Regions from separate parts of the Terriglobus sp. TAA 43 genome, predicted to be linked through region 2. Evidence: riboswitches for the same ligand, from Rfam matches in the RefSeq annotation. Region 2 holds a riboswitch; the other holds the start of a gene.
The links. A riboswitch is a leader RNA that binds a small molecule or an ion and turns the genes downstream of it on or off. The one in region 2 is predicted to bind cobalamin.
Positions count from the first base shown of each region.

Region 1: linked by a shared signal. The riboswitch ahead of M504_RS02400 (TonB-dependent receptor) and the one ahead of metE (5-methyltetrahydropteroyltriglutamate--homocysteine S-methyltransferase) in region 2 are both predicted to bind cobalamin.

Region 1 is NZ_JUGR01000001.1:589,258-604,145, forward strand. It holds gene M504_RS02400 (TonB-dependent receptor) at 1-2,236, opposite strand, end outside; cobalamin riboswitch at 2,271-2,515, opposite strand; gene M504_RS02405 (low specificity L-threonine aldolase) at 2,554-3,633, opposite strand; gene hemW (radical SAM family heme chaperone HemW) at 3,630-4,832, opposite strand; gene M504_RS02415 (ABC transporter ATP-binding protein) at 4,913-6,910, shown strand; gene M504_RS02420 (DUF47 domain-containing protein) at 7,031-7,654, shown strand; gene M504_RS02425 (inorganic phosphate transporter) at 7,658-8,740, shown strand; gene M504_RS02430 (YXWGXW repeat-containing protein) at 8,815-9,879, opposite strand; gene lpxB (lipid-A-disaccharide synthase) at 10,032-11,207, shown strand; gene M504_RS02440 (M1 family aminopeptidase) at 11,303-13,288, shown strand; gene M504_RS21975 (hypothetical protein) at 13,592-13,750, shown strand; gene M504_RS02445 (3-hydroxyacyl-CoA dehydrogenase NAD-binding domain-containing protein) at 13,829-14,356, opposite strand; gene M504_RS02450 (hypothetical protein) at 14,363-14,545, opposite strand; gene malQ (4-alpha-glucanotransferase) at 14,591-14,888, opposite strand, start outside.
Region 2 is NZ_JUGR01000001.1:441,491-456,378, forward strand. It holds gene M504_RS01765 (hypothetical protein) at 1-789, shown strand, start outside; gene lysA (diaminopimelate decarboxylase) at 786-2,054, opposite strand; gene M504_RS21680 (PspC domain-containing protein) at 2,083-2,406, opposite strand; gene M504_RS01780 (hypothetical protein) at 2,518-3,687, opposite strand; gene M504_RS01785 (hypothetical protein) at 3,824-4,300, shown strand; gene M504_RS01790 (tetratricopeptide repeat protein) at 4,301-5,104, opposite strand; gene M504_RS01795 (SET domain-containing protein) at 5,140-5,658, shown strand; gene dnaX (DNA polymerase III subunit gamma/tau) at 5,702-7,771, shown strand; gene M504_RS01805 (phosphotransferase) at 7,789-8,772, opposite strand; gene M504_RS01810 (YbaB/EbfC family nucleoid-associated protein) at 8,922-9,239, shown strand; gene M504_RS01815 (serine hydrolase) at 9,298-10,263, shown strand; tRNA gene M504_RS01820 (tRNA-Arg) at 10,316-10,392, opposite strand; gene metE (5-methyltetrahydropteroyltriglutamate--homocysteine S-methyltransferase) at 10,551-12,827, opposite strand; gene M504_RS22620 (hypothetical protein) at 12,871-12,996, shown strand; cobalamin riboswitch at 12,970-13,110, opposite strand; gene M504_RS01830 (DUF6454 family protein) at 13,132-13,893, shown strand; gene M504_RS01835 (DNA polymerase III subunit delta') at 13,897-14,888, opposite strand, start outside.

The DNA of each region.
Region 1 (14,888 bases), 150 kb from region 2:
ATGACGAGTTGGAATAAGCGTCGATAAACGTGGAATCATCCGCACGCGAAGCGATAGCACCCTTCACAGCCGCGGACCACTTCGTGGTGGTGTACTGAGCCACGAAGAATCCAGTCTGCGGCGGACGACGGAACGGACGCTGGCCCACCAGCGGCGAATACTGCCCGATGGGAATACCCGGATAGTTAGGGTTGATCGTCGTTGAACCACCCAACGCCGCCAGCGCATCGCTGGAGAAGGATTGCTTCACCAATGAATCCTGGTACGTGTATCCGGCACGCAGGAACAGGTGATGCAGCACCTGGTATTCAAGCGACGTCTCTACACCTGCCGACCGCGTATCAAGCGAATTGAGATAGAAGCTTCCCAATGCCACGGGTAGGTTCTGATGGAAATACGCGTTGTACAGCGTTACTGGAACGCCCTCCGTACCCCGTCCATAGGTCGAGTGGAAGTAAGTCACATGAAGAATCGCGCTGTCAGAATAAATATTCTGATCAAACCCACCTTCATAGACGCGGCTCCGTTGTGCACCAATCGGACTTACATGGAAATTCGCAATCGATGCGGTATCTCCAATTCCAATCAGCTTCTGGTAAAGCGACGAAAGCTGCGCATTCAGGCTGGGTTCCTGAACACCCTTCGCAAACTGGAAGCGAAAACGTGTTCCATGAAACCATCCACGCGCTGGTCGGAACAAGTAGTACGAAAGCCCAACCTGCGGCTGGCCTTCTGTTCCATACAAAGAGTTGCGTTGGATCGCTCCGCCAACGGTATAGAACAACCGATGCAACGCATTGCCGTTGAACGCCAGCGTGTAATCGTAATTGCTGCGTCCCACCTGATCATTTTCACCATACAGCGGATAGCGGTAAGCCCCACGCTCGTCCTGGAAGCGGAAACCTCCCACCACAGATAGGTGAGGGTTGAAGCTGTAACTGGTGTGATAGTCCAGACCGTCGCGATTGTTCACCATCTCGTAGTAAGTGGGAAACGGATCGTACCCAACAATGACCTGCCCTGTGGCCTTTGTACCGTTGGCGCCACGAATCGTCACGGTGTTACCGAAGTATTCGCCATAACCATCCGGCGCACCCACAGCGGCAAAGTAACGGGCCTGTTCGCGCTTTCGCGCACCAATGTAACGGAAGGTGTTGTGCCAACCATTGCTACGGGTGTCGTCCAGCACGCCGCTCATGTACGTGTCCTGATCGCCCTGCTTGCCGTTCTGTGCAAGTCCCTGGAAGTCCCACGCACCAGGTATTCCCGTAGCACTGACAGCATTGCGCACTGTTCCGCGAATGCTTGTTTTTGCGGTAAAGCTATAGCCCAGGTTCGCCGCGGAAGTTGCCACGTGATAGCGATCATTCGGGAGCGCATTCGAACTATCAAATCGCGAGAACGCACCGAAGTAATCAGCTTTACCATACGTGCCGGAGAGCGTGCCCTCGTTACGCCACGTGTGCAGATTGCCTGCATCACCGGAGTACGTCAGCACCGGCTTCAGCGTGGTTCCATGCGGCGTTTCAAAGCGCACCACGCCAGCGCGTGCGTCCGTTCCATACAGGATGCTGTCGGGTCCGCGATGCGTCTCGATCGAGGCAAGCGCAGTTGAAGAGACTGTGCCGTAGTCGAATACTCCACCCACATCGTTTGCGGGCACATCGTCGATCAACACCTTGCTTGCATCGGAGTTTGCACCGCGCACAAACATCGACGTCACACCGCCGTATTGTCCCGTTTGCACCATTGCAACACCGGGCTGCAGGCGAAGTTCATTCACTACACCTGCGCGTGTGCTCAGCGACTCAGAATCAATCAGGGAGACGCTTCCGCTCGTCTGCTGAACGGGCATCGGTTCGCCTGTCGCCGTTACCGTAATGTCCTGCTTGATGGGGCTGATCGTCAGTTGCAGATTCTTCTGCACCATGTCCCATTGCCGACCATAAAACGAGTCACTGACCTGCGGAGAAAACGTGGGCGCATCCGCAATCAGGAGGAAGCGGCCATCTTCCGTGGAGCGAATTTCAAAGGAACCATCCGGTTGCGTGACGGTGGATGCCACCACCTGCGTTCCTTTAACCAGTCGCACATGTGCAACGGTGATAGGGCGGCCCAGCGGATCGCGGACCGTGCCGCGGACAACAACAGCGTGTGCAACCGATGCGGTGAAGGCGCACACAGCGACTGCGCACAATTGCGCTGCTGCGCGTCGCTTTTGAGCGATGCGATACATATCAGAATTCTCCTCTGCTTCCCCCGCGGGAGCATGGCTTACAACCAGCAGCGGAATCGGTCTCCTGACTTACGCGCATCGCACATTGCCTTCGTATCCTGCACATGCTGTCTTCCCACTTACGCAGTGATAGCTGTGTCACGAAAAGGATGTGTCTTCGAAACATGGTCGAAGATGCGCGCTTACAGTTGCGGGGCAGTGGCGGATTCTCACCGCGCTTCCCAATGCATTCCGCTGCGCTTGTGTTGAACAAAGCAATCCTCTTCAGAATTGCACTCAAAACGTGTATTGCCAGTGTACAGCGTAAATACCTTGTTTTATGCGGTTTCTAAAAGCATCTTCGCAGCAACATCAACAGCAATCTCACCGGCACGCGCGCATTGTTCCTGGCTTACATCATGGTGGGTAACAAAACGAACCGTATTTGCATTGATCGCACTGGCCAACACGCCACGCTCTTTCAGCGAAGCCACATAAGCGGGCGCATCAAATTCCGTGCGGAAGATAACAATGTTTGTCTCCACTTCCGCAGGATCGACGGAGATACCATCCACATCCGCAATCTTCCGCGCCAGCAGCTTCGCATTGGCATGATCGTCATCCAGCCGCTTAGACATCACATCCAGCGCAATCAATCCAGCCGCAGCCAGCACTCCTGCCTGACGCATGCCGCCGCCCAGTGCTTTACGAATGCGCCTTGCCTTATCGATGTTTTTGCGTGAACTCACCAGCAGCGATCCGACCGGCGCACATAGCCCTTTTGAGAGGCAGAAGTTCACAGAGTCATAGCCTGCAGTCAGTGTGGCGACATCCGTTTTCAACGCGGTGGAGGCATTGAAAACGCGCGCACCATCCAGATGAATCTGCAGTCCGCGGCCATGCGCACCATCGCGAAGCTCGCGCATCACTGCCAGCGGCGTGACCGATCCGCCAGCCATATTGTGCGTGTTCTCCACCCAGATGAGGCCGGTCTGCGCCTTGTAATACAAACCCGTTGTGGCGAGCGCAGGCTCAATATCTTTCCAGCGAAGAATGCCGCGCTGCCCTTGCACCGTGCGAAGCTGGCATCCGCTGAACATTGCGGCCATGCCCATCTCCCAGTCCAGCACATGCGCGCGCGATTCGCAGACAACTTCCCTGCCCGGCTCCGTATGCAGACGCAATGCAATCTGGTTCCCCATCGATCCCGTGGGAACAAAGATCGCCGCTTCCATGCCAAAGACCTCCGCAGCGCGCTCTTCCAGGCGATTCACCGTCGGGTCTTCGCTGTACACGTCATCGCCCACCTCTGCAGATGCCATTGCCTCACGCATCTCTGGCGTGGGCTTGGTTACGGTGTCGCTGCGCAGATCAATCACTTCCATCGTCACTTCTCCTAATCCTTTGGGAGCACTCATGCCACCGCTGGCTCGTCGGCCAGCAATTCACCAAAGATGCTCGAGGACACGATACGTCCCTGCTGTGTCAGCATGGCGCGACCATCGTCCAACCGCATCAGTCCATCGCGTTGCAAGCTCTGCACGCGCTCCACAAATGCATCCAGCCACGGCGCGGGAAACGGCCACTGCAGTTCCGCAATCGAAACGCCCTCAATCAATCGCAACCCAAGGAAGATACTTTCTTCCCACTCGCCCAGCATCTCGATGTGTTCCACTTCGACGTCTTCGTTGCCTGCAATGTAGGGATTAAGTTCATCGCCATTGGCAAAGCGTGAAGCGCGTCCATCGCTTTGCGCACGCAACATGGAATGCGCATCCAGCCCAAAGCCAAGATACGCATCGCGCTTCCAGTACTTCAGGTTGTGCCGCGAAGCATAGCCCGCACGTGCAAAGTTTGAAATCTCGTACTGCGAGAGTCCTACCGCGTCAAACGTCTCGCATGCCTGCGCGTACAGATCGGCCACCAGCGAATCCGTCGGCGCAGCATGCGCTCCATAACGAACACCCGGCCCAATCAGTTCGCGCCCGAGCCGCGAATCCTCATCCACCTCAAGCATGTACACCGACACATGCTCCACACCGGAATCGATCGCTGTCTTCAAGGAATGCGACCACGACGCAGCCGTCTGGTGCGGCAATCCCGCAATCAGATCAACGTTCAGGTTGCGAATCCCGGCAGCGCGCAAACGCTTCAACTCTGCAAGACAGGCATCGCCTGTATGCACGCGCCCCACGGCACGCGACTCCGCATCCACAAAACTCTGCACGCCCAGCGAAACGCGATTCACACCGCTTCGGAGCAACACATCCAGCAAGTCATCCGGGATCTGCCCCGGAGCCGCCTCCACGGTGACCTCAGCGTCCTGCTCCATGGGATAAGTCGCACGCAGCGCGGCAAATACACGCGCCATCTGCTCCGGTTCCAGCAGCGATGGCGTACCACCACCCAGAAACACCGAATCCACCCGCTGCGGAACAATCAATTGATGTTGCGCGGCAAAATCACGCGAGGCCTCAATCTCCGCCACCAGCCTGTCGACATACGCCGCCATCCTCGCCGGAGGAAACGCATCCGACGCGAAGTTGCAGAAAGTACACTTCTGCCGGCAGAACGGCACAGACACATACAGGCCGAGCGTGGCGTCGTGGGAATGCATTCTTTCTATTTTCCCATGTATGCGCTGTAAAAATCGTGAGCCGAAGCATGCCACAAAGACATCTACAATCAGACAAGCGCATGGCGAAGAAAAGCAAAGAGAAGCCGAAACCCGCGGCAAAGTCCACACACGACGAAGAGGTGCTGGGCAAGGCGTATGACGGCCGCCTGATGAAGCGCCTGCTCACCTACATGCGCCCCTATGCGGGCCATGCGGGCCTCAGCTTCGCCTCCATCCTGCTGAAAGCAGCCGCGGACGTCGTTGGCCCATACCTTGTGCTGGTCGCCACCGACCGCTATATGACCGGCCACAACACCACGTTTGTGCCCGGATGGTTCGCGCGCCATCTTAGTCCGCAGCCCATCGTCGGCATCACCGAATGTGCCGCGCTCTACTTCGTCGCACTTCTACTCAGCTACGCGCTGGAATTCATGCAGACGTACCTGATGCAGTGGACCGGCCAGCGCATTATGTTTGACATGCGCTCGCAGATCTTCCGCCATCTGCAACGCATGGATGTCGGCTTTTACGACCGTAATCCCGTTGGTCGCCTCGTCACCCGCGTTACCAGCGACATCGATGCCCTGAACGAAATGTTCACCAGCGGCGTTCTCGCCATCTTTGAAGATGTGTTCGTGCTGATCTTCATCGTCGGCATCATGCTGTGGCTCAGCTGGCCGCTGGCATTGCTTACGTTGTCGGTGTTGCCGCTCATCGGCTATGCCACGCGCCTCTTCCGCATTGCCGTTCGCAGCAGCTATCGCCGCATCCGCACGGCCATCGCCAAAATCAACGCCTACACGCAGGAACACGTCAGCGGTATGAGCGTGGTGCAGCTCTTCAATCGAGAACAACGCGCGTACGACGACTTCACTTTAATCAACGCCGAACACCGCGACGCCTATGTGGATCAGGTGCAAGCCTACTCGCTGTACTACCCCGCGGTGGAACTGCTCAGCACCATTGCGATTGCCATGGTGTTATGGAAGGGCGGTTTCGGTGTCCTGCATGGCGCCACATTCTTTGGTCGCGCCGTCACCATCGGTGTGCTGCTCGCATTCATGCAGTATGCGCAACGCTTCTTCCGCCCCATTCAGGATCTGAGCGAAAAGTACAACATCCTGCAGGCCGCCATGGCCGCCAGCGAGCGCGTCTTCAAACTCATCGACATGGAACCGGAGATCGTCTCCCCGGCCATCGCCGTTGAACCTCCGCACGGAGAACCCTGCGCCATCGAGTTCCGCAATGTCTGGTTCACTTACCAGACGTTGAGTGACGATCAAAAGTCCGCCATCGCCCTCGCGCAATCGGACGAAGATCTCTCCGCTATTTCCGACGTCGAATGGATTCTTCGCGGCGTTTCTTTTGCTGTTGCGAAGGGTGAAACCGCAGCCGTGGTCGGTCACACGGGTGCAGGCAAGACCACCATTACCGCGCTGATGATGCGTTTCTACGATGTCCAGCACGGCAGTGTTCTCGTCGACGGCATGGACGTCCGGCAGATGCCGCTGGAAGCCCTCCGCAAGCGCTTCGGTGTGGTTCTCCAGGACGCATTCCTCTTTACCGGCACCGTCAAATCCAACATCCGCCTCGGCTCCGAATGGATCACCGATGCCGAAGTGGAACGCGCTGCCGACGAAGTCAACATTGGCGACTACATCCGCACCCTGCCCCAGGGTTTCAACGAACCTATGCAGGAACGCGGTGCGACTCTCTCCACCGGCCAGAAGCAGCTCATCAGCTTCGCCCGCGCTTTGGCGCACCGGCCAGAGATCCTTATCCTCGACGAAGCCACCTCCTCCGTCGATACCGACACCGAACTCCGTGTCCGGTCCGCGCTGGAAAAGATGATCTCCGGCCGAACGTCCTTCGTCATCGCCCACCGATTATCGACCATCCAGAGCGCCGACAAAATCCTGGTCATGCACAAGGGCAAGCTTCGCGAAAGCGGTACGCATAACGAACTGCTGACCCACCGCGGCCTGTATTGGCGTCTCTATCGCCTTCAGTACAAGGATCAGGAAACAACCGCAGTCCCATTGGCCGTCGATGCTCTGCGCCTCCAGCCCGGCGACTGACGATTTATTACAGTTCTGCAAAAAACCATCACAACACTACGATTTAACCCTCCCGGTGCGCTATCCTTGCCCGGGTGCCTGCGCTCAGAGAACGCAACGCAGGAGGAGAAGAACGCAAGCATGTTCAGCGTGATGCCACAGGACAGAAGTTTTTTTGACCACTTTGAACAGCTTGGCAAATGCCTGGTGGTGGTCTCTGACCAACTCGCTGGAAGCATGAATCTCTGGCCCGGCACAAACGGTCACGTTGCCAAGATGGAACAGAGCCGCCATGAAGCCCATCGCGTTATGCGCGAGACGCTTCTCCGGCTCGACACGGCCTTCATTACCCCGTTCGATCGCGAGGACATCCTCGAACTCACCAGTCGCATTTACGAAGCCATCGCCGTGATCGCTTCGGCGGGTCGCCGTATGGAGCTCTACCGGCTTGAGGAGATGCACCCCTCGCTGCGCGCGCACACCACTGCCATCGACACCATGGCGTCTGAGGTTTCGGCCACGCTGAACCGTCTGCGCAAGAAGGCAAAGCTCAGCGAACTCCGAGGCAACCTCGACGAAATCGGTCGTCAGGAAGAGTCAGCACGCCAGAGCCGCGATAAGTTCCTGGTGGAGTTGTACAGCGGCCAGCCGGACCCCATCTCCGTCATGAAAAAGCGCGAGGTCCACGACCTGATGCTTGAGGCGATCTACCTCCTCGACAACCTTGGCCGCACCATCGAGCGCATCCTTCTAAAGAACGACTGACGCATGCACGCAGCACCTCTGCTCCTGGTCATCATTACGGTTGTCATCGCTTTGGGGTTTGACTTCCTCAACGGTGTGCACGATGCGGCGAACTCCATCGCCACCATCGTCACCACGCGTGTGCTGACACCGCCGCAGGCCGTCCTCTGGGCCGCCATCTTCAACTTCGTTGCGGCATTTGTCTTCGGCACAGGCGTGGCGCATACCATCAGCAGCGGCCTCATCCGGCCTGAAGCCATGACCATTTATGTGGTGCTTGCTGGCCTTATCGGCGCCATTCTTTGGAATCTGCTGACCTGGTATCTCGCTCTGCCCACCAGCTCTTCTCACGCCATCATCTCGGCGCTCGCAGGAGCAGCCATTGCATCGTTCGGCAGCTACCACGCAATCCTTTTCACGGGATGGGGCACGGGTTGGGGTTCCATCCTTATCTTCCTCGTTCTATCTCCGCTCGTCGGCATGGTGCTCGGCTACATCATCATGCATATTGTGGCGTGGAGCAGCTACAAGGCACCGCGCGAGGATGCCTCGCGCTGGTTCCGCCGCCTGCAACTCGTCTCCGCAGGTGCTTACTCGCTCGGTCACGGCACCAACGATGCGCAGAAAACCATGGGCATCATCGTGGCCACACTCGTTGCCACTGGCTATGGTCAGTACGCACAAGGCCACACCAATCTGCTGGGTCGCCACCATGAAATCCCCATCTGGATCATCCTGTCCTGCCACGCGGCCATCGCCGCCGGCACCATGATCGGTGGATGGAAAATCGTTAAAACGATGGGTTCGCGCATCACCCCGCACCTGCGTCCTATGGGTGGCTTCTCCGCGGAAATGGCCGCAGCCATCACCATCGGTCTTGCCACAGTTGCAAAGGTCCCCATCTCTACCACTCACGCCATCGGCGGAGCAATCTCTGGCGTTGGTGCCACGCGTGGTCTCCACGCCGTTCGCTGGATTTGGGCCAAGCGCATTATCTATGGCTGGATTCTTACCTTCCCGGGAGCAGCGCTTGTCGGCGCCGTAACCTATTACCTGCTCCACTTCACGCTGGAAGCATGGCTCGGCGGAGCGGTCGCCATTCACTAAGAATCAGAATCAAGCAATCAATAAAGAAGGGCGCGCTTATCAAATAAGCGCGCCCTTCTTATTTTCAGTGCTGTTTAACGACGAGGTCCATGCGCCTCGTTGTGGTTTTCGTGGCTGATCTGCCGGCTGGCAGCATTCTGTTCGTGGTTCACCTGCTGCCGTTCCGGCCCCGTCATCCGTCCACCATTCGCAACACGATCCTGCCGCACCTGGCGATCAATCGACTGCTGACGATTCTCCGCACGCGCTGCTTCACCCGATGACATCCGACCACTTTCAATACCGTTGCCAATGCGCTGCTGCTGGTTCACCTCACGATTGTTCACCGTGTTGTTGGCAAAGCCACGCTGCACAGGAGCTGCGTTCGGTTGCCCACCCGGACGTGCTCCGGGATTCATCGCCGGTGCGCCCGTAGGACGTCCCTGCGCTCCAAAGCGATTGCCGCCGACATTCGTCATCGCCATCGTCTGCGGACGACCACCATTGTTCCTGGCAAACGCATTGCGATCCTGCGATGCGAAGTTCTGGTGCTGCTGCTGGTTCACCGTCGCACCAAAATGCTGCTCGCGGCTGAAGGCCATCTGCTGCGGCGTGGGCCGTGCGCCAATGCCTCCAGGTCCATTGAAGCTTGTACGGTTGACCACCGTGTTGCGGACCACCGTGCGATCAATGTAGGTGTTGCGAATCACCGTCGTATTCACGTTCACCACGGCAGTGTTGTAGCGGAAGACATTGCCAGCCCACATGCCGCCACCAAAGCCCACGCCGCTATAGCCAAAGCCGTAGTTCACGCCGCCATAGAAGCCAACATGCGGTCCCCAGTAGCCTGCATTCCACGCATACACGCCGCCGTTATAGCCCCAATAACCAGGCGTCCACAACACACCCACGCGCGGCGGAGCCACCCACACACCCGGAACCCAGTAGTAGCCTTCTGGACCCCAGGCCCAGTATCCCGGCGTCCACATGTAACCCGGCTGTGGGCATGGCGGCTGTACATACACGGGCAATGCTGGCGGTGCGGTACGGATGGAAATCCCAATCGCAAACGACTGCGCGGAGACATGCTGTGCCAGCGGAACGGCAACAGCGAAAGCAGCAACGGCTGCAAGAGTGGCAGTGCGTGTCAACGTCTTCATCAAACTCTTCTCCCTTGTTCGCAGCATGGCTGCGGGACAAACGTGAAGACACGGCTGCGCCAGGGATGTTGCACAGAAAATTTTTCTTTCTGTTGTGGCCAAATGTTCCTGCCATCTGCACTTTCGTTCGCCAGCTACTAGACTGAAGGTGCGTGAAGAGTCCCCTCATCTTTCTCTCAGCAGGCGAAGCCTCCGGCGATCATTACGGCGCAGAGCTGATCACAGCCCTTCGTGCCGTGCTCCCTGAAGCCCGCTTCACCGGCCTCGGCGGCACTGCCATGGAAGCAGCCGGACAAGACCGTGTCATTCGCGCAGAAGATGTAGCGGTCATGGGCATCACGGAGATCCTCCGCCATATCCCCACCATCCTGCGCAGCTACAAAACGCTAGTGGAGTCGATAAAAAGACAACGGCCCGACGTCGCCGTACTCATCGACTTCCCCGACGTAAACTTTCGCCTCGCGAAACATCTCAAGCGGATGGGAGTGCCGGTCATCTGGTTTGTCTCGCCGCAACTATGGGCATGGAAGCGCAAGCGTCTGCGCTGGGTACAACAGCGTGTAGCGAAGATGCTCACCATCTTCCCCTTCGAGCAACCCTTCTATGCCAATCGTGGAGTACAAGCCGAGTTCGTAGGCCATCCGCTCGCAGAGCAACCACTGCCCACTGTCTCCCGCGAAGCTTACGCCACGCGATACGCTCTGAATCCTCACAAGCAATGGGTGGCGCTTCTGCCAGGTAGCCGTGGCGGCGAAATCGACGCCAATCTCCCTGGGCTTGTTCATGCCGCCATGCTCCTTGGCGACGCTTACGAATACCTCATCCCCGTGGCTCCTACTGTGAGCCACGACCGCCGGGACCAGATGCGTTCGCGTGCCAGGAGTGGCTCATTCCATTTCGTTGAAGACGCGCGAGCAGCCCTCATGCACAGCCGAGCCGCAGTCGTAGCCAGCGGAACAGCAACCGTACAGGCTGCCGTCATCGGCACACCCTTCGTCGTGGTCTACCGCGTCTCCAATCTCACCTTCCGCATGGCGAAAGCGCTGGTGAAGTACCCACCAGAGATCCCCGCAGAAGTCGACGAACACGGCAACCTGCCCATCGCTATGGTCAACCTCATCGCCCGCCGCCGCGTCGTTCCGGAGCTTCTTCAGGATCAGTTCACTGGCGCAAACGTGGCCGCAGCCCTGAAGCCACTTCTGGCCGACACACCCCAGCGCGAAGAGCAGATCGAAGCCCTCGCCGAAGTTCGTCGACGCCTTCTAAGCCCAACAAATCGCACCGCCATTGAAAGTCTGCGCGACGCCGTATTGGAGGCACTGTCCTGATCCCCCACAACACACTCCGCCGATCTGCGTCTAACCGTTTGACAGCTCTGGAGAAAGGGCTAGTCTGTCCCTGCACCAAAAGGATTTCTGCCAGCATGCCTGCGATTCGCACGACACTCGCCTTTGCCAGCGCCGCCCTCCTCGCGCTCGGCTCCGCTGCCTTTGCGCAGAGTTCCACGCGGCCGCCCATCAACGTCACAGGCTATGCCATCACCGCCGAAGTCGACCCCACGGCGCAGCGCCTCACCGCCACCGCGCAGGTCACCTTCACGGCGAATCAGGACATCACCTCCGCCACCTTTGAGCTGAACAATGGTCTGCGGATCACCAAAATCACCGGCCCCGGCGCCAAGCCGCTCGACAGCGACCGCGACGCCCGACGCTCCACCGTCACCGTGTCGCTTCCTGCGCCCATGGCCAGCGGCACAAGTGCTACGTTTACCTTTACTTACGCGGGCATTCTGAAAGACGAGGATACAAGTCCGGTCGAAGGCATTAAGCTGGCCGCCATCGCCGATCCCGTCTCTATCCTGCTCTATCCCGGCCGCTGGTTTCCCATGGTTGGCCTGTACACCAACCGTTTCACCATGGACCTGAAGGTCACGGTGCCAGAGGGTGAAACCGCCGTCTCCAGCGGCTTCGTCGCCAAAAAAGCGATGCCCGCCAACAAGACCGAGTTTGATTTCGCATGGACCAAACCCGGCCTACCCGGCACCCTCGTGATCGGCAAATTCCTGCCTGCCATCAAAACTCCGGACGCCCGGCAGATTTCCGTTTACGTAACGGAGAAGCACAAGGCAAACGCCGCCGAATATGCGGCCACCGCCGCGCAGCAGCAGGAGTTCTTCACGCAGAGCTTTGGCGCGCCAGAGTCCGGCATCCTCCAGATCGTCGAAATCCCCGACGACTCCGTGAGCGCCTCATGGGGCCCGGAAGTCATTGCCATCGCGGGTAACCGCATTGGCGATAAGAACAGCCACCGCCTCCTCGCCAACACCATCGCGCACCAGTGGTTCGGCTCCGCCATCAGCCCGGCCACGCTCAACGACGCATGGATCACCAACGGCATGGCTCGTTACGGCGAGTTGATGAACCTGGAAGAAAACGGTGGCAAGACCGCCCTCCAGACCGCCATGCCCGACATTGAAGCAGGCGCGCTCGCATACGACACGCAGCCGCTCACAACACTCGCACGCATCGATCCCTTCTCGCCGCAGTTCCAATCCATGACGCTGGAAAAGGGCGCCATGGTCTTTCACATGCTGCGATACCAGTTCGGCGATGACAAGTTCCTCACCTTCCTGAAGAACCTGCTCTCCACCTACCGAGACAAGCCCGTGCGCACCGCCGATCTGGAGAACATCGCCAAACTGACCGCGGGTGACAACACTAACCTGACGCCGTTCTTCGCGCAGTGGCTCGACGGCACCGGCTCGCCAACGTTCCAGAACAAGTACACCGTCTATCGTCTCGGCGGTGGCAAAGGCTTCCGTACTGTTGGTGCGGTTGCGCAGGACCTTGACCTGTTCCGCATGCCCGTCGACCTTCGTATTGAGACTGACGGCAAGACCGAAACGCGCAAGATCGATGTCTCAGGAACCGACTCTGCGTACACCATCGAAACCTTCGGCCGGCCGCGCCGCATCGTCATCGATCCCGACAACTGGATCCTCAAGAGCACGCCCGACCTCGCTGTTCGTGTCGCTGTGTTGAAGGGCCAGCAACTCGTCGCGCAGGGTGACCTCATCGGTGCGCTCGCCGAATACCAGAAGGCTCTCGACACCAACAAGAACTCTTCGCTGGCCACCTATCGCATTGCGGAGATCTTCTTCACGCAGCGCAACTATCAGTCCGCAGCTAACAGCTATCGCGACGCTTTGCGAGGTGACGGCGATCCACGCTGGACGCAGGTCTGGAGCCACATCGGCCTCGGCAAAATCTTTGATATCACCGGCCAGCGCGACCGCGCCGTGCAGGAATACCGACTCGCCGTACAGACCAACGACAACACACAAGGCGCCATCAACGAAGCCCGTGCACTGCTGCAAAAGCCCTACGAGCGCCCCCGCGCCACGGACTAGTTGCCTGATTTCACATGCATAGGGGACGTGGCGTATAGTTGCGTCCCCTTTTCAGTGCCCCGTTAAGCAACAGAAACCTGAAAACCTGAATCCTCGAGCGATCTCGAGCGTCTAGATGTGTGTACAGAAGTTGGTCAGGACCGGGGCGTCGACACCCGGAACACCATCTTCGAGGATTGGCATAAGGCCAACCGTACCGGAGATTTGAACGGACCCGGTACGTAGTATCCCGCTTCCCAAGCCGAGTCTGGCAAAGGCCGCGACCGCTCGACGGCGCCCGACTCATCAAGGGGTGTATTTCCCATGACGTATCGCATCGCCGCAGTTCTTCTTGCCCTCGCCACACCGCTTGCAATCGCTGCCCAAGAGCATGACCGCTCCCCGCGCACACACGATAGCTCACCCAGCTATCACGACAGTTCACCGCGCCCCAGTGGTCAGCAGCAGACGGCACACCGCTAAAACATCAGGACTGAAATCGAGTCCACCATGATGGCCCTGAAGACGTTCAGGGCCTTGCTTTTTGCCTGGAAATAGAACTTATAAAGAAATGGGTAGTTCTTCGCGCAGCGCGACCGTCGTTCCGCAGGACCGCGCAAACGCCTCTACCAGCTGCAGCGTCTCGTCGGATGTCTTCGCACCGCGCGTGATCAACGCGGAAGCTTCATCAAACGCCAGTCCCACGCAGCGATCCGCACGATAGGTACAAGCCGCAAGGTCAGTCACGTTCAATGCACGCGTCTGAATACAAAGAATCGTCTTCGGCGGAGCCATGCGGTCCACCATACAGACGATTTCGAGCTTCGACTCCAACTCATCCGGCACAAAATCAATCGCCAGGTCAGCCTCGCGCACCGCATCTTCCACGGTGGTCACTGTCTCCAGCGTGCCCAGCATACCTTCGGTCGGAATCTCATCCAACGCTTCACGCAGTTTCGCCGGCATCACGTCTTCCAGCACCACGCGATGCCCCGCCTTCACCGCCGCAGCAGCAAGAGAACGGCCCGCCTTGCCTGCACCAATCAGTGCAAGCGTCAGCGGGCCGTGTATGTTTTGTCCCGTGTTCAACGCGTCTTATTTCGCTTCAATCGCAGCGACGACCGACGCATAGCTCGGTTCCGACTTCTTGATGTGTTCCTCAACGCGGCTGCGCTCCTCTTCGGTAAGAGAAGGCAACACGGCCAGAATACGGCGCAGCGTTACCGAAATATCGTCAACGTAGTTCATGGTGCGGATCGCTTCACCTGACAGCGGCATCGTGTAGGAAACTCCTTCCTAAGAAGTTTATTCGATTACGGCGCTCTATGCGCTGGCCAACGTCTCTGGCTGGGTTCCCTGTTGTTCACCGCTCTGGTCATGCAGAGCTTCCGGCGGTGGTGGCGCGTCGACATTCTCCAGCACTTCTTCCGGAATGTACGCGTCACGATCGCACTCTTCCGTAATGTGCCGAAGCTGCAGGCTGATGTCGGGATGCAATTGTTCCGGCAAATACCGCCACGTCCAGTTCGCCTCTGGGATTCCCGGCGTATTCATACGACCTTCTGACCCAAGGTGCAGCAGATCCTGAAGCGGCACAATGCAGATCGACGCCACCGACCGT
Region 2 (14,888 bases):
ATGGCGAATCTTGCCTGTGGTGGCCGTGCCAACGTGGATGAGAAGAAGGCTATCGCGTGCAATACGTGTCCTCCGGCATCCGACTTTGCCGGCGAAAACAATGCGCCTGACGCCGGATGGAACAACAGCGGCGTCTTAACTGGAAGTTTTACCGCTCCGGGCATGGATGAAGCATTGATGCGTGTCTCCGGCTGCGAATCGCACGCCAACAACATGGGCGGCGACTTTCTCTTTCGCAGGAACGGGAGTAAGTGGTCGCTGGTTCGGTATGCGAAGTCCGCCATTGCAGATAACAAATGTTTGAAGGCGCTGTGGGGACAGGGAAGAGATGCGGTGATCTGCCAGACCGGCGACATGCACCAGGGGTTTGCCAGCAGCGGCGTGCAGTTGATGACATTTGACTCCGCGCCACCTGCGTCATCGATAGACAAGGATCTCTATCGGAAGGTGAACTTTGTCGTTACGGAGGATGGCAGTGGAAATTGCGGTTTCCCAGTGGGGAATCCGCAGCAGACACTTCAATTCGACAAAGTAGATCGTGCCTATCTGGTTCCAACGAATACCAGCAGACCGAGCGTGATCGTGAAAGTAACCCTGGCACGCGCGAAGGCCGGGCAGGCTGGTGTGGCGGCGTGTCCTGCAGCGCAACCGGAAAGCTACACGGTCACCTGGAAAAACCTCGGCGACCATTTTGAGGCCGCCGAGGGGTATGTTGGGCTGGCTGCGCGTGCCCAGGATCCGTGTTGCGATCTGATGGTTGCATCGCGTGTGGAACCAATCCGCTACTAGAAGATTTCCGGCGCGAAGAGCTCCTCGTATATTTCGCGGCGGCGGATCAGGCGTGCCTTTCCGTCTTCGATGAGAACCTCTGCCGGACGAACGCGCGTGTTGTAGTTGGAGCTGAGCGAGAGACCGTAAGCTCCCGCGTCGAGGATGGCGATGAGGTCGCCCTGCTCGGTCTGTAGCAAAGCGCGTGAACGAGCAAAGAAGTCGCCGCTCTCGCATACCGGGCCAACAATGTCTGCTTCTTCCGTGGCTGCGTTTTCGTTAAGAACCACTGGGACAATCTCGTGGTGCGCCTGATAAAGCGCCGGACGGATCAGGTCGTTCATCGCAGCGTCGACGATGGTGAATTTTTTATCGCCATTGGCCTTGCGATACAGCACACGCGTCAGTAGTGCGCCTGCCTGACCGACGAGAAAGCGGCCGGGCTCCAGCAACAAATGGACATCCATATTGCCCAGCGCGGACTGTAGAGCTGCGGCGTACTTCTGCACCTGCTGGGCTGCGTCGAAGCTCTTATCGCCATACTCAATGCCAAGGCCGCCACCCGCATCAACATTGCGGATATTGTGGCCGTCTGCACGCAGTTCACGTACGAGATTCAGTGTCTTCTCAAGCGCCTCAGCGAAGGGTTCCACCTGCCGGATCTGAGAACCTATGTGGACGCTCACGCCTGTGGCATCAATCGAAGGGAACTGCGCTGCACGAGCGTAAACGGCGCGCGCCAGTTGAATTCCGATACCGAACTTGTGTGCGCTGAGGCCGGTGGAGATGTAGGGATGCGTCTCTGCAGAAACATCGGGATTCACGCGCAGAGCAATGCGAGCTTTCTTGCCGAGCGCTGCGGCGCGCGAGGCCAGCAGTTCCAACTCCGGTTCGCTTTCCACGTTGAACTGCAGGATGTTCGCGTGGAGAGCTGCGTCCATCTCTTCCGAGGTCTTGCCGACGCCAGAGAACACGACACGCGACGCGACTTCCGGTCCGCCCGCTTTAAGCACACGTTGAAGTTCGCCACCGCTGACTATGTCAAAACCGCAACCTTGCGCTGCTAGCATTTTGAGAATCGCGAGTGAGGAGTTCGCCTTTACTGCATAGCACACGGTGTGCGGTGTACCAGCGAAGGCGCTTTGAAACAGCCCGGCGCGTTCGGAGATCTGTTTTGCGGAATACACATACAACGGCGTGCCAAACGTGTCGGCCAACCCTGCTATATCAACGCCATCACATACGAGCCTGTGCCCGGAGTAGGCAAACGGTCTTCCCTGATCCATAGATTCCAGAGTAACCGCTCGCAGCCTCTTACGAGGCTGCTGGCGGGTCCACAGGGGGTGTAGGCGGGGTGTTTCCCTGATAAGGCTGCGAGTATTGCGGCGGATAATTCGCTGGTGGGGGCGGAGGTGGGTACTGTCCGGGGTATGCAGGCGGATAGCTCATACCCAGCGGTTCTTCCGGAATCACGATCCAGCACACAACGTACGCCAGGATTCCGCCACCGCCGAACAGCACCAGCAGCAGCAGGACCACGCGGACTACGGTGGGATCCCATCCATAAGAGCGAGCGAATGCAGCACAGACACCAGCAACCTTGCGGTCATAACGAGGACGAATCAATGGACCGTACATGACGAAAACCCTCCCTTACGCGGCGTGTGGCTATTCTGCCACTAAGTAAGCCGTTGGGGAAGATTACGCAATAGATAGGTCACTGGTTCCATAACGTTTTGGGTGCGAATGCTAGTTGCCGCTGTAAGGCGACCGGATGTATTTGCGCGCCGCATCCGCCTGCGTTTGATCGCCACCGGGAGCAGCCGCTTTCTCATATTGCGCTATGGCTTCGGTGCGGTGGCCAAGTTTATCCAGCATCATGCCCGCGTTCAGGTTGGCGCGTTTACGCATCCAATCGCTGCAGTTTGGCTGGTTTGCAGCGTTGGAATAGCTGTCCGCTGCATCCTGCACCAGCCCTTGTCCGCGCTGCGTTTCCGCGAGGCCAAACCATGCAAGTTGAAGTCTTGGCTCAATGAAGTAGCCAGGCTTTTCCGAGTCCGCAAGAACGGCTTTGTAGATGGCAATGGCCTGCGGGCCGTGACCGGCATCTTTCATCAGGTTCGCCTCTTCCAGGCGAAAGAGGAAGTCATGCGAATACTTCTGCGCCAGCTTCTGCGACACGGCGTAGGCCTCGTTGTATCGCTGATCGTGCCGCAGGAACAGCGAAAGGGCCGTCTGTGATTCCACACTGGTCACGGTGCCGTGCGCAGCGGATTCGCGCAATAGATTGAGCCCTTCTTCCTTGTTGCCGCCAATACCTGCAATGCCGACCAGGATACGTACAAAGCGCGGCAGGCTGGCTACCGCGAACTTCTGAATGCCGACGGCCATCTTGGCATCGGCGTAGTTTGGATCGAGTTTTAAGACTTGCTCGCTGTCATTGCGAGAGGAAAGCCCCTGCCGCGCCGCGCCGGTAAAGCTGTGGTCGGCAAGCGTCATCCATGCTGCGTGCATACCCTTGGCATAACCACGCGCAAAATAGGCGTCTTTGTCGCTGGGATTCGCCTTAATACGCGCATCGGCAAGACTGATGGCGCGATCCGTAAGGTCGTCCACATGCTTACGCACACCTTCCGGAATGTCCGACTTATGGCCCGAGCTGAGGAAGTGTTCGTGCGCGTAGTAGGTGGTGTCCAACAGGTCCTGGCGGTAGAGTTCACGGAAGATCGTATCCATCAGGATGTAGCCAGCGGCCATCGGGTCCTGCGGATGCTCGCGCTGAACGGCCTCGAAGCGCTGCATTGCACCGTCGTAGTCCAGGATGTAGAAGTGCTGAAATCCGTCGCGTACCGTTGGATCGTTGTTCAGGGGATAGGTGTTCTGGGCGCGTGCGGAGCCAAGCAGCACGAGTGAGGTCAATGCCGTAGTTAGGAATTTCCTTTGAATCGTCACAAGAGGGTAGACGCAGATGCCGTGCTTACGGCTGTGTCTGATCTTTGATTGACGGGACTCTTGCAACGGCATAGTTTTATTCGCACCTTGGGAGATATTCCAAATGACACGCGGCGAACTCCTCCATCTACTGATCGGACAGGGAAGAACCCGAGGGTTCGAGTTCCGCCGGTGGTTTGTGCAGAATACCGGAGAGACGTGGAACGACTATGCCGAGGCCGTGCAATGGCTGGCAAAAAGCAAACGCGCGCACATGCTCCTGTTCTCCCATGAGTTCGCGAAACACTTCTTTCAGAGCGGCGAACGTATCCAATACGTCGTGGAACCGCAAACCTTTGAGCGTGTCACCACGAACGGACGCAGTCTTACGGTGAATCGCAAGGCCCACCTTCGCCATTCAAGCAGGGAAGATGTGTGGCGTTTTCATCTGCGCGAGATGGCAGCCCGCACGGAACCGTTGCATTACATACGGCGATTCCTGATTACGGAAGAGACGATCGCTGCGGCGTCGCGACCACCGATTCAGGCTACTGACGAAGAAGACTACGACAACGAAAATTTGGTGCGTGACATCGCCTGATTACTTTGTTGAAACGCCGAGGTCGGTCAATGCACGACGCGATGCCTTGTCGTGGTCGCCACCGGGATCCAGCTTCAGGCACTCCTGATAGTTCGCCACCGCTTCATCACGATGTTTCAGCTTCGAGGCTGCTTCAGCCAGGTAGAAGCGTGCGTCAGGGTCTTCGGGGTCATAGCCGACGGCGTCTTTGAAGCGTAGATAAGCGCCCTGCGTGTTGCCGGTGTCCATGTAATACTTGCCGACCTTGATGTCGTCGGGGACACGTGTCTTGTCTAGCTTCTCGCGGATGACTTCGTTACTGTCTTTCGCTCCGTAGTTCTTCAGAGGCGCAGCTTTCACGGGTGAGTTGGGCGCTTCGGTCGTCGGCGCCACGTCGCTATCATCGTCCGCTGAGCTGGAGGAACTGGAGCTGCTACTGCTGGAGCCGGAACTCGAGCTGGAGCCTCCCGCATCATCACCACGGGGGATATGCATGGGCTTTTCTGACGATGCTGGAGGATCGGGAACGGGGTCCGTAGGCATCTGCGGCAGGCTGTTTGGATTCGCGGCTGGAGCAGGAGGCGTGGAAGGTGTTCCTTCCACATCGCCACCGTGTTTCGAGTCGTCTGTCGGGAAGGGAAACTGATCGTGCATCGATTGCGGTGGGGCGGACGCGTCCGGTGAGGACTGCGCGTTATTGCAGGCACTATCCTTGGGCTTGCACTTCTTCGCGGGTTTCGTGTCCTGCTGTGCGACGGCCAAACTGCAGCAGAGCATTGCAGCGGCAAGCGGAAGAAAACGGTGGATGGAAGCACGGCGCAACATGGTCTGTCATCAGCTTAGACGCAGGTGGTGGGGAAGTGCACCTGTATCCTCACCGGCAATTGCCGTATACTCGCGCAACGATGCTCCCACGGTTGATTCTTCGCTCCTCCCCAGTCCACGGCTGCGGCTGTTACACCCTTGACTCCATTCGTAGCGGCGCGCGCGTGGCGGAATACGACGGCCCGCGCATGACCAAAGCCGAGGCAGACGAGCGTTATGCTGACCGCGACATCACCTATCTTTTCGGCGTACAAGACCGCGATACCGTGATCGACGGTTTTGGAACGGCGATGTTTATCAACCATTGCTGCGAGCCAAACTGCCAGACGGAAGAGGACGAAGAGGGCCACGTGTACATCCTGGCGCTGCGGAACATTGCTGCCGGTGAGGAACTGACCTACGAGTACCACCTCTACGACTCCGACGAAGACGATCAGCCCTGCTACTGCAGCACCGATGCCTGCCGGGGAACCATGTTCAGCGAGGCGGAAGTGCGGCGACGGAAGAAGTTGGGACTGCCCATGACACTGAAGAAGCCGGCGCGCCGCAAGTAGCTGCCGGTTCTCCCACAGCGTAGGACGGTACACTAACGCTGATATGCCGTATCAGGTTCTTGCACGCAAATATCGTCCGCAACGCTTCGCTGATGTGGCGGGGCAGGACCACGTCACTCGAACGCTGCAAAACGCGCTGGAACAGGGCCGTATTGCGCATGGCTACATCTTCAGCGGACATCGCGGTATCGGTAAGACGACCATCGCACGCATCCTTGCCTGTGCGCTGAACTGCCACAGGACGATTGGCTCGCCCGAGCGCCCGACGCCGGAGCCGTGTTTGACATGCGATGCCTGCCTGGAGATTCGTGCGGGCAACGCGGTCGACGTCATTGAAATTGACGCCGCCACGAACCGCGGCATCGATGAAATTCGCGAACTGCGCGATGCGGCACGTTACCGCCCGGCGCGTGATCGCTTCAAAATCTACATCCTTGACGAAGCGCACCAGATCACGGATGCCGCATTCAACGCGTTGCTGAAGACGCTGGAGGAGCCACCAGATCACATCGTCTTCATGATGGCGACGACGGAGCCGGAAAACATTCCGCAGACGATTCGTTCGCGTTGCCAGCACTTCAGTTTCCATGCTGTGAAGCTGGACGACATTCTGGGCGAGCTGCGTGGCATTGCGGCGCATGAAGGTGTCGCTGCGGATGAAGCTGCGTTGTCCCTGCTGGCTGAAGCCGGTGACGGCTCCATGCGCGACGCGCTATCCATCATGGATCAGGCAATTGCATCGGCTCCAGTGATCGACGGCAAGGCGCAACTGAGTGCCGCTGAAATCCGCGAACTCATGGGCACTGTACCAAACACGGTGTTTGAAGAGATTCTGGAATCCGTTGCTCGCAATGACGCTGCGACCGTGTTGACGACCGCAGGACGCCTTCTGGATGCAGGCAATTCGCCTTCCCAGATCGCGAGGCAGTTCGTGCGGTATCTCCGCAACTGCGTGGTTGCAAAGATTGCATCGTTGACCGAAGACGAGAATTCCAGTGACCTGCTACAGATCAGTCCAGATGAGCGGCGCCGCGCCGTTCGTACCGCTCTGCTGTTCACGGAAGAAGAACTGACGCGCTTCCTGAACGTGATGCTGCGCACCTTTGACGATCTTGGCTTCCGGCAGGAGCAGCGACTGCACCTGGAGATGGGCCTGATCAAGCTGGTGCACTTGCAGCGTCTCGTGCCCGTGGAAGAGTTCCTCGCACAACTGCCAAAGACGGCGGGCAATCCCACGCCGCGTGTTCTGCCACCGCAGCGTACGGCCATTCCTGCGGCCCCCGCACCTGTTCCACGGCCGTCAACTGCGTCGTCACGCTTCAGCGGAGCGCCTGAACCCGCTGCTCCGCGCACTCAGGCAGCCCCTGCGCCCTCCATTTCGACATCACCTTTCGCTTCCAACGCCGTGGAGTCATCGGCGCGCCCTGTCGCAAGCGTGATCTCGCAGCTGCAGACGGAAGGGAACCTCGCGCTGGCTCCCGAACCGGTAAAGGAGCCTGCAAATGTTTCGCCCCTGGCTCAGCCCGGCGTCATCACTATGCCGGAGCCAAGCACAGGACTGAATGCACATGTGGCCCCGTCGCCCATCGTTCTGGAAGAGCCAGTTGCGATATCGACGCAGGCCGATGAGAATTACGATCCTTCGTGGGAGAACATTGTTCCTCCTGAAGAAGATCCGGAGGCCACGGAGCCTGCATCGCAACCTGTTGCCACCGGCAGTGTTGCTTCAGGAACAGCGGAGTTGCAGGCAGCCGCGGTCGAAGCTCTCTTTGCCACGAAGAAGAACAACTCCGCCGCGGAGCAGCTGGAAGAGAGCCACTGGACGATTGCCGACGGCGAAGTGAAGATCGAAGTTTCGCTCTCCAAGCCGATGATTGGCACCATCTTCCGCCCCGATGTGGAAGCGATCATCAAGACGGCTCTCCGCGAAAAGGGCTTGACGGGTGTGAAGATCAACGTCGTCCCCGCCGCGGTTGACAACAAGCCGAAGGAGCCAAAGAAGCCTCGCACGGGCTCGGTGCAGGCCAAGGCTTTGGATCATCCCACAGTACAAAAGGCCCAGAAGCTGTTTAACGCGGAGATCAGCACAGTGTTCGATCTCCGCAAAGACTAGCAGGCTCGACGAGCATTTCAACTTTCTCCGTGCAGCAGATCGATCGCTGCGCGAAAGCGTGGTGCCCGCATCTGTTCCAGGGCTCGTTTTAGATGCAACAAGCCATATTGCATCTGCATATTTGCATCCAGCAGGTACACCTCAAAGCTGACTAGCTTGCGATGAAAGCTCTCAAAGGTCTCACTGTTGTCCTGCCATGACGGATTAAGGCCCGCTTGTGTCGCGAGGAACAGGAAGTACGCTCCGTAGATGCACGACATGATTTGTCTCATGACGAAAAATCGTGCAGTACGGACTGCACCAGGCTCTTCACCAAAGTAGCGGGAGAGGAAGGACTGCTCCTGCTCCTCGCCATCCTTCAGCCAGAAGTTGGCCACTACGGCAAGTTCGGTATAGCGATCATTGGCGAAGGCTGCTTCCCAATCGACCAGCCAGATACGGCTTCCATCGAAAAGGACATTGTCTGGTTTGAGATCGTTGTGGCACGCGACCAGATCGCGTTCGTCTCGCGGGCAGTCATACGCCCGCTGATATCCCCGGATGATCTCGTCTGTTTGTTCAGACGGAAAGAGCTTAGGAAGCCTCTGAACGGCGCCATCCATCACTTTCATGTAATCGATTCGATGGCGGGCGGGAAGGCTGTGAAGTGTTCGCAAAACGTCTGCCATCCGCGCTGCCATGTCGTCGGGAAATGTACTTGGAGTGATGAAGCCGGTGATCAGTATCCGGTCGTCGATATCTTCATAAAGAATCGGCGGCGCAAGTCCTGCGTCAGCTGCGGTCCGCATGCAACTGAAATGAAACTCAGGATTCGCCATTGGATCATCGCGGACGATCACCCGTAGAAGCCAATCCTTGTCCAGAGATTGAATACGAAAGATTCGCGCTGAGCTAAGACCTCGGGTCAACTCCTCAACGAAATACACCTCTGCGGTTCCAAAGGCTGAGCGTAGTGCCTTCTCAACTGCGGGTTGCTTTTCCTGCGGTATGGATTCGAGCATGTTTCCCCCTCGTCAACTCCGGAAAAAATTCCGGCGGCGATACAGAAACCTGCCACCACACAAAGCTTTCTGCATTCAGTATTCTGGATATGGGAAGAAGTGTGGGCCGCCATCTTGCGGGCCAATTCGTTCCTGGGAAGAAGGGCCGCGTGGATTTCGGCAAACTGCAGGAGATGATGGGGCAGGCGCAGCACATGCAGGCCCAGATGGAAGAGAAGCTCGCCACTACCACGGCCGAAGCCACTTCGGGCGGTGGGTTGGTAACGGCCCGCGTGAACGGTCGCAAGGAGTTACTTCGGTTGAAGCTGGACCCGAATGTTCTCACGGCCGCTTCCGGCGACATTGAAATGCTGGAAGATTTGATCACGGCCGCTATCAACGAAGCCGGACGCAAGGCCGACGCGCAGATGCAGTCGGAGACGCAGGGCATGCTGGGCGGCATGGATTTAGGTAAGCTGCTCGGATAGCATTGCGGACATGTTTCTCCGCATGTTCCCTCGAACAATTCGCATATCCCTTTGTGCCGTGAGTTTTTCCTTGCTGACGTGTGGCTCTTCTGCTGTTGCGCAGTCGCAGGACGTCGTCACGAGTGCCGTGCAACAGATCATCGCGCAGCATCATGGCAAAGTCGCTGTCTATGCCCACCAACTCAACACCGACAAGACGATTGCCATCGATGCGGACAAGCCCGTGCAGACAGCAAGCACCATCAAGCTGGCAATGCTGTGGACGGCCATGCGCGAGATTGGCCTGGGACACGCCGCATGGGACGAGAAGCTGACACTGCAACCGGGTGAGGGTGTGGCCGGCTCTGGCGTGTTGCATTTCTTCGATACGCCGCTGTCCGTCACGCTGAAGGATGTGGCCACGATGATGGTCATTGTCAGCGACAACACCGCCACCAACATGATGATTGACCGCTTCACAACGAAGAAGGTCGATGACAACATGACGGCGCTTGGTTTGGATCAGACGTGGTTGTACAAGAAGGTCTTTAAGCCAGCCGCTGGGCCAATGCCTGCGGATCAGGCAAAGTTCGGACTTGGCAAGACAACAGCGCAACAGATCAGCACTGTGATGGAAAAGATTGGTCGCTGCGATCTGAACATCGCTGGTCAGCCTGCGGTCGGTCCTGCAAAGGCGCAGGTGGCGTGCAAGGCAGCTATCGAGATGCTTCGCAATCAGTTCTACCGCGATACCGTACCCCGCTACCTGGAGACGCTGGATAACACGGAAGCGGGGAGCGGCATTGCGAGTAAGACCGGATCGCTGGATGCCACGCGGTCGGATGTAGCGATCATCGCGGCGAAGTCGGGCCCCATCGTGTTGGCGGTATACACGTACGAAAACAGCGATAAGGGTTGGAGCGTCGATAACGAAGGCGAAGTTACTGTGGCGAAGATCGCAAAGGCGATTGTGTCAGCATGGTCGTCGCAGGGAATCGACGGAAAGACATTGGTTCCAGGTCTCGACTTATCTCAAGCGAAATAAGTTAGATAGAAACCAGAAAGGCCACTCCGAAGAGTGGCCTTTCTAAAAGGTATGGTGCACTCGGAAGGATTCGAACCTCCGACCTATTGGTTCGTAGCCAATTGCTCTATCCAGCTGAGCTACGAGTGCACACGCGCCGAAGCACTTATTCAAGATAACAAGACCTGGCGATTGTTGCAACCCTATGTGTGGATTACGTGATGCCTGCCGAGTTAGGGAGCTCACACGCAAAACACTGACTATGGCATGGCGCAGAAGGTGGGTCGCAATGACCCACCTTCGTTGCATTACTCAGTGAAATGAATGCGCGCTTGAACAGCAGCCTGGCACATGTTTTTCAGTGCCTCGACCGTCTCTGGCCAGCCACGCGTCTTCAAACCGCAATCCGGATTGACCCAGACCTGCCCCGGCTTGAGAGCGTTGATCGCAAGGCCAAGCAGTTCGCCCATCTCTTCTGCAGAAGGGACGCGAGGCGAGTGGATGTCGTACACGCCCGGTCCAATCTCGTTGGGATAACCATGTGCGCGGAAAGCGTCTAGCAATTCCATACGCGAGCGTGCAGACTCCATCGAGATGACGTCTGCATCGAGCGCCGCAATGGAAGGCAACACGTCTTCAAACTCGCAGTAGCACATGTGCGTATGAATCTGCGTCTCGTCTTCTACGCCGCTGGTGGAGAGTCGGAATGCTTTGACTGCCCAGTCAAGATAGGTTTCCCAATCGGCATGACGAAGCGGCAAACCTTCGCGCAACGCGGGCTCGTCCACCTGAATGATGCGGATGCCTGCTGCCTCCAGATCATTGACCTCCGAACGCAGCGCAAGGGCAATCTGCCAAGCGGTCTGCTGGCGCGGGATATCGTTGCGTACAAACGACCATTGCAGAATTGTGATGGGACCGGTAAGCATGCCCTTCATGGGACGTGATGTGAGCGACCGCGCGTAGTCAGTCCACTTCACCGTCATTGGCTGCGGACGCGAAACGTCACCGAAGATGATGGGCGGCTTTACACAACGCGAGCCGTAGCTCTGCACCCATCCGTTCTCAGTGAAGACGAATCCTTCCAGAAACTCTGCGAAGTATTCAACCATGTCGTTGCGTTCAAATTCGCCGTGAACCAGCACGTCAAGGCCGATCTCTTCCTGCTGGCGAATGCAGTGCTCCGTGGCTTCGCGAAGAAATGCCTCGTAGGCTTCTGCAGATTCGTGGCCGTGCTTGAATGCAGCGCGATGCTTGCGCACTTCTGCTGTCTGCGGGAAGGAACCGATGGTTGTGGTAGGGAAGAGCGGCAAGCCTAGTTCGGCACGCTGCTTCGTTGTGCGCTCGTTGTAAGGCGACTTGCGCGCGAAGTCTGATTCCAGCAGTGCCGCAAGCTTCGAACGCACTTCCTGATTCGTGGAGGATTCGGCTGCTGCACGATCCGCAATCGCAGCTACATTTGCGGTGAATGCTGCTTCGTCAGAAGAAGCATTCACCGCGATCTCTGCGAGCTTTTCTTCTGCGAAGCGCAGCCAGCCTTTTACACGAGCAGGCAGCTTTGTTTCACTACGCAGATCGTGCGGCACATGCAGCAGCGAGCACGATGGTGCAACGAGGACACGCTCCGCTCCCAAAGTAGCAACAGCCTTTGAGAGAAACTCTCGGACAACGGCAAAATCTGTCAGCCAGATATTGCGTCCTTCCACCACACCGAGGCTCAGCACCTGTTCCGGCGCAATCGCCGCAAGAACTTCGTCCAACTGCTGTGGCGCACGAACAAGGTCAATGTGGACGCCTGCGGTGCGTGCTTCAACAGCCAATGAGAGGTTGCTGCCAAGGTGATCGAAGTAGGTGGTCAACATGAGCTTGATTGAAGATTTGGTTAGCTCTGCGTACGCATTGCGGAAGAACTGTGCTGCGCCTTCGGGAAGGTCAGTAGCAAGGATCGGTTCATCGATCTGAACCCATTGGATGTTCTGCTGCTCCAGCGTTTGCAGAACCGTCTTGTAGGCAGCTATGAGCTTGTCCGCAAGCATGAAGGGATCAAACCCATCCACGCCCTTGCCTAGAAGCAGCAGCGTCAGAGGTCCAATGAGAACAGGACGGGGTTCAATGCCAAGCGCACGTGCCTCTGCAATTTCATTCAGCAGCTTCGTCGTATCGACGGTGAAGGGAAGCCATGCACTCCACTCGGGGACCAGGTAGTGGTAGTTCGTATCGAACCACTTGGTCATCTCCATGGCGGTTTGTTGTTTACTATTGCGCGCCATACCAAAGTAGCGTTCCAACGTAACCTTGCCGCTGCCAAAGCGTTCCGGCGTGGCGCCGATCAGGACCAACGTGTCGAGCACCTGGTCATAGAGCGAGAAGTCGTTGGCGGGAATAAAGTCGATTCCCGCAGACTGCTGAAGCTTCCAGTGCTCCGCGCGAAGGGTTGATGCTGTTTCCAGAAGTTCGGCTTCGGTGCGTTTGCCCGTCCAATATCCTTCAAGTGCAAACTTCAGTTCGCGCTGCCGTCCCATGCGCGGGAAGCCGAGGTTTGCTGTCTTCAGCTTGGGAAATGTTGTAAGTGCCTGTGTTGCCATCTTGGTTCTCTCCTGATTACGAGGGAACCACCCATGCGCAGGCATGCAACAACGCGCAAAGGCGCAGAAGCAGGCATTGGTCACCGTTCCAGTCCACGAGAGCGGTAGCCTCAAACGCACCCACGGTGAGCGTTTTAACGCTTCCATGGTGGTGGCGGCAGGCCGGTAGTCGGACTTTGGGAAATCTTTCCCATCACCGTTGCGGGACAGCGCCGGATTCACACCAGCTTCCCCATTTAACAAGCTGTCCGAAGACAGCCTGACCTGCACTAGGACAGTTTACCGAATCGCTTATGCTGATCGCATGATGTTGCGAGTAATGGTGATGGTTCTCGGCTTGTCGCTTCCTGCGGCGGCACAGTTGCAAGGTATTGAACATGCGAGTCTGGCCGATACCCAGGTGCTTCAAGGCACGGTGTTCCATGTGCAGGGCATTGACCTGGATAAGGAACACATCTGGATCACGTCGGTGGATTCCACCGCGCATAAAGGGTATCTGCATCAGTTCAATCGAAAGACCGGAGCGTTTGAGCGGCAGGTGGACGTTAGCGATGGAGAACGCTATCACCCCGGTGGCTTCTCCATCAGTGGCAACTCCATTTGGGTTCCCGTCGCGGAGTACAAGCCAAACAGCAGCGCAACACTACTGGAGCTGGATAAGAAAACGCTGAAGGTCAAACGAAAAATTTCGGTTGCGGATCACGTCGGTTGCGTTGCGATCACAAAAGATTCGTTGATTGCAGGGAACTGGGGCAGCCGCAAACTGTATGTCATCGGCATGGATGGCAAGGTGATTCGCGTGATTGATACGCCGTCGCAGAATCAGTATCAGGACATCAAGTTTGTAAACGGAATGCTGGTGGGTGGCGGCAATCTGACGAAGACTACCGGCGCGGTCGATTGGTACGAGTGGCCGTCGATGAAGCCGGTGCGCTCCCTCGCATCAGGAACGACGGATCGTGGTCGGCTTTACAGTGCGGAAGGCATGACAGTGAAGGGCAACGACCTGTACCTCCTGCCGGAGGACGGCCCAACACGCGTATTTCATTTCGTGATCGACAAGTAGAACTTAACGACGACCGCTGGACATGGATTCCGCAAAAGCATCTAGCGACAGTGAACGCAACAGGTTGCGACGCATCCCGCTGATGACCTGATCCATGCCGCGTAGCGCATTCTCCAGCCACTCGAAGGTGACGGAGTCAGCAAGCGTGTCGAGATCGCGACGCATGTCCACGTTGCGGACGCGGTCCGGGACGCCGCTGCGCAGAAGTAGCAGGTCTTCCAGCAATCCTGCCAGTGCAGCAAGCATGGCCTGAGTCTTCTGCTGGCCATCCGCCCCGGCGCGATACGTTTCCGTCGTCTTAAATAGGTCTGTGTGTTCCGAATCAAGGACGGCAGAACGCAGTAGAACTATGGCATCGGTGCGCGCAGCAAGATAACCCTCAAGGTCGAAGCTGAGGGCCTTACCGGCTGCTCCCTGTGCCAGGCGCGCAATCAACGCGCGTTGTGCGGGCTTCACTTCGGGCTTTCGCGTCGCTAACAGGTCTTCAATCTCTGGTGCAGATAAAGCTCCGAGGCGAACGGGCGCGCAGCGGCTGCGGATGGTTGGAAGCAGTTCGCCCGGATGTTCGGCCATGAGAACGATGTGCGCGTAAGCAGGCGGTTCCTCCAGCACTTTTAGGAGGCTGTTCGCTGCTTCTTTCATGAACGCTGCCGACGGAAAGAGATACACGCGGTGTTTTGTCTCACCGGGCAGAGTGTAGATGCCACGAATCAGCGTGCGCACCTGTCCGAGCTTGACCAAAAGCTGCGGCGGATCGGGCGGAAGAATGAGTACATCCGGGTGCGTTTGAATCAGCACGCGTGTCTCTTTCTTGTCTGTCTCACGCAGTTCTTCACGCGCTGCAACCGCAGCATCCACCAACGCCGGAAGGTCCATCGCCTCTGCAATGCGTGTGCAGTGACGGCAGTGTCCGCAGAAGTCGGCAAGATCGCCATCTGCATGAGCCTCGCGCGGCTGGTTTTCGCAAAGCAACGACATCGTCAGCAGCAACGAAA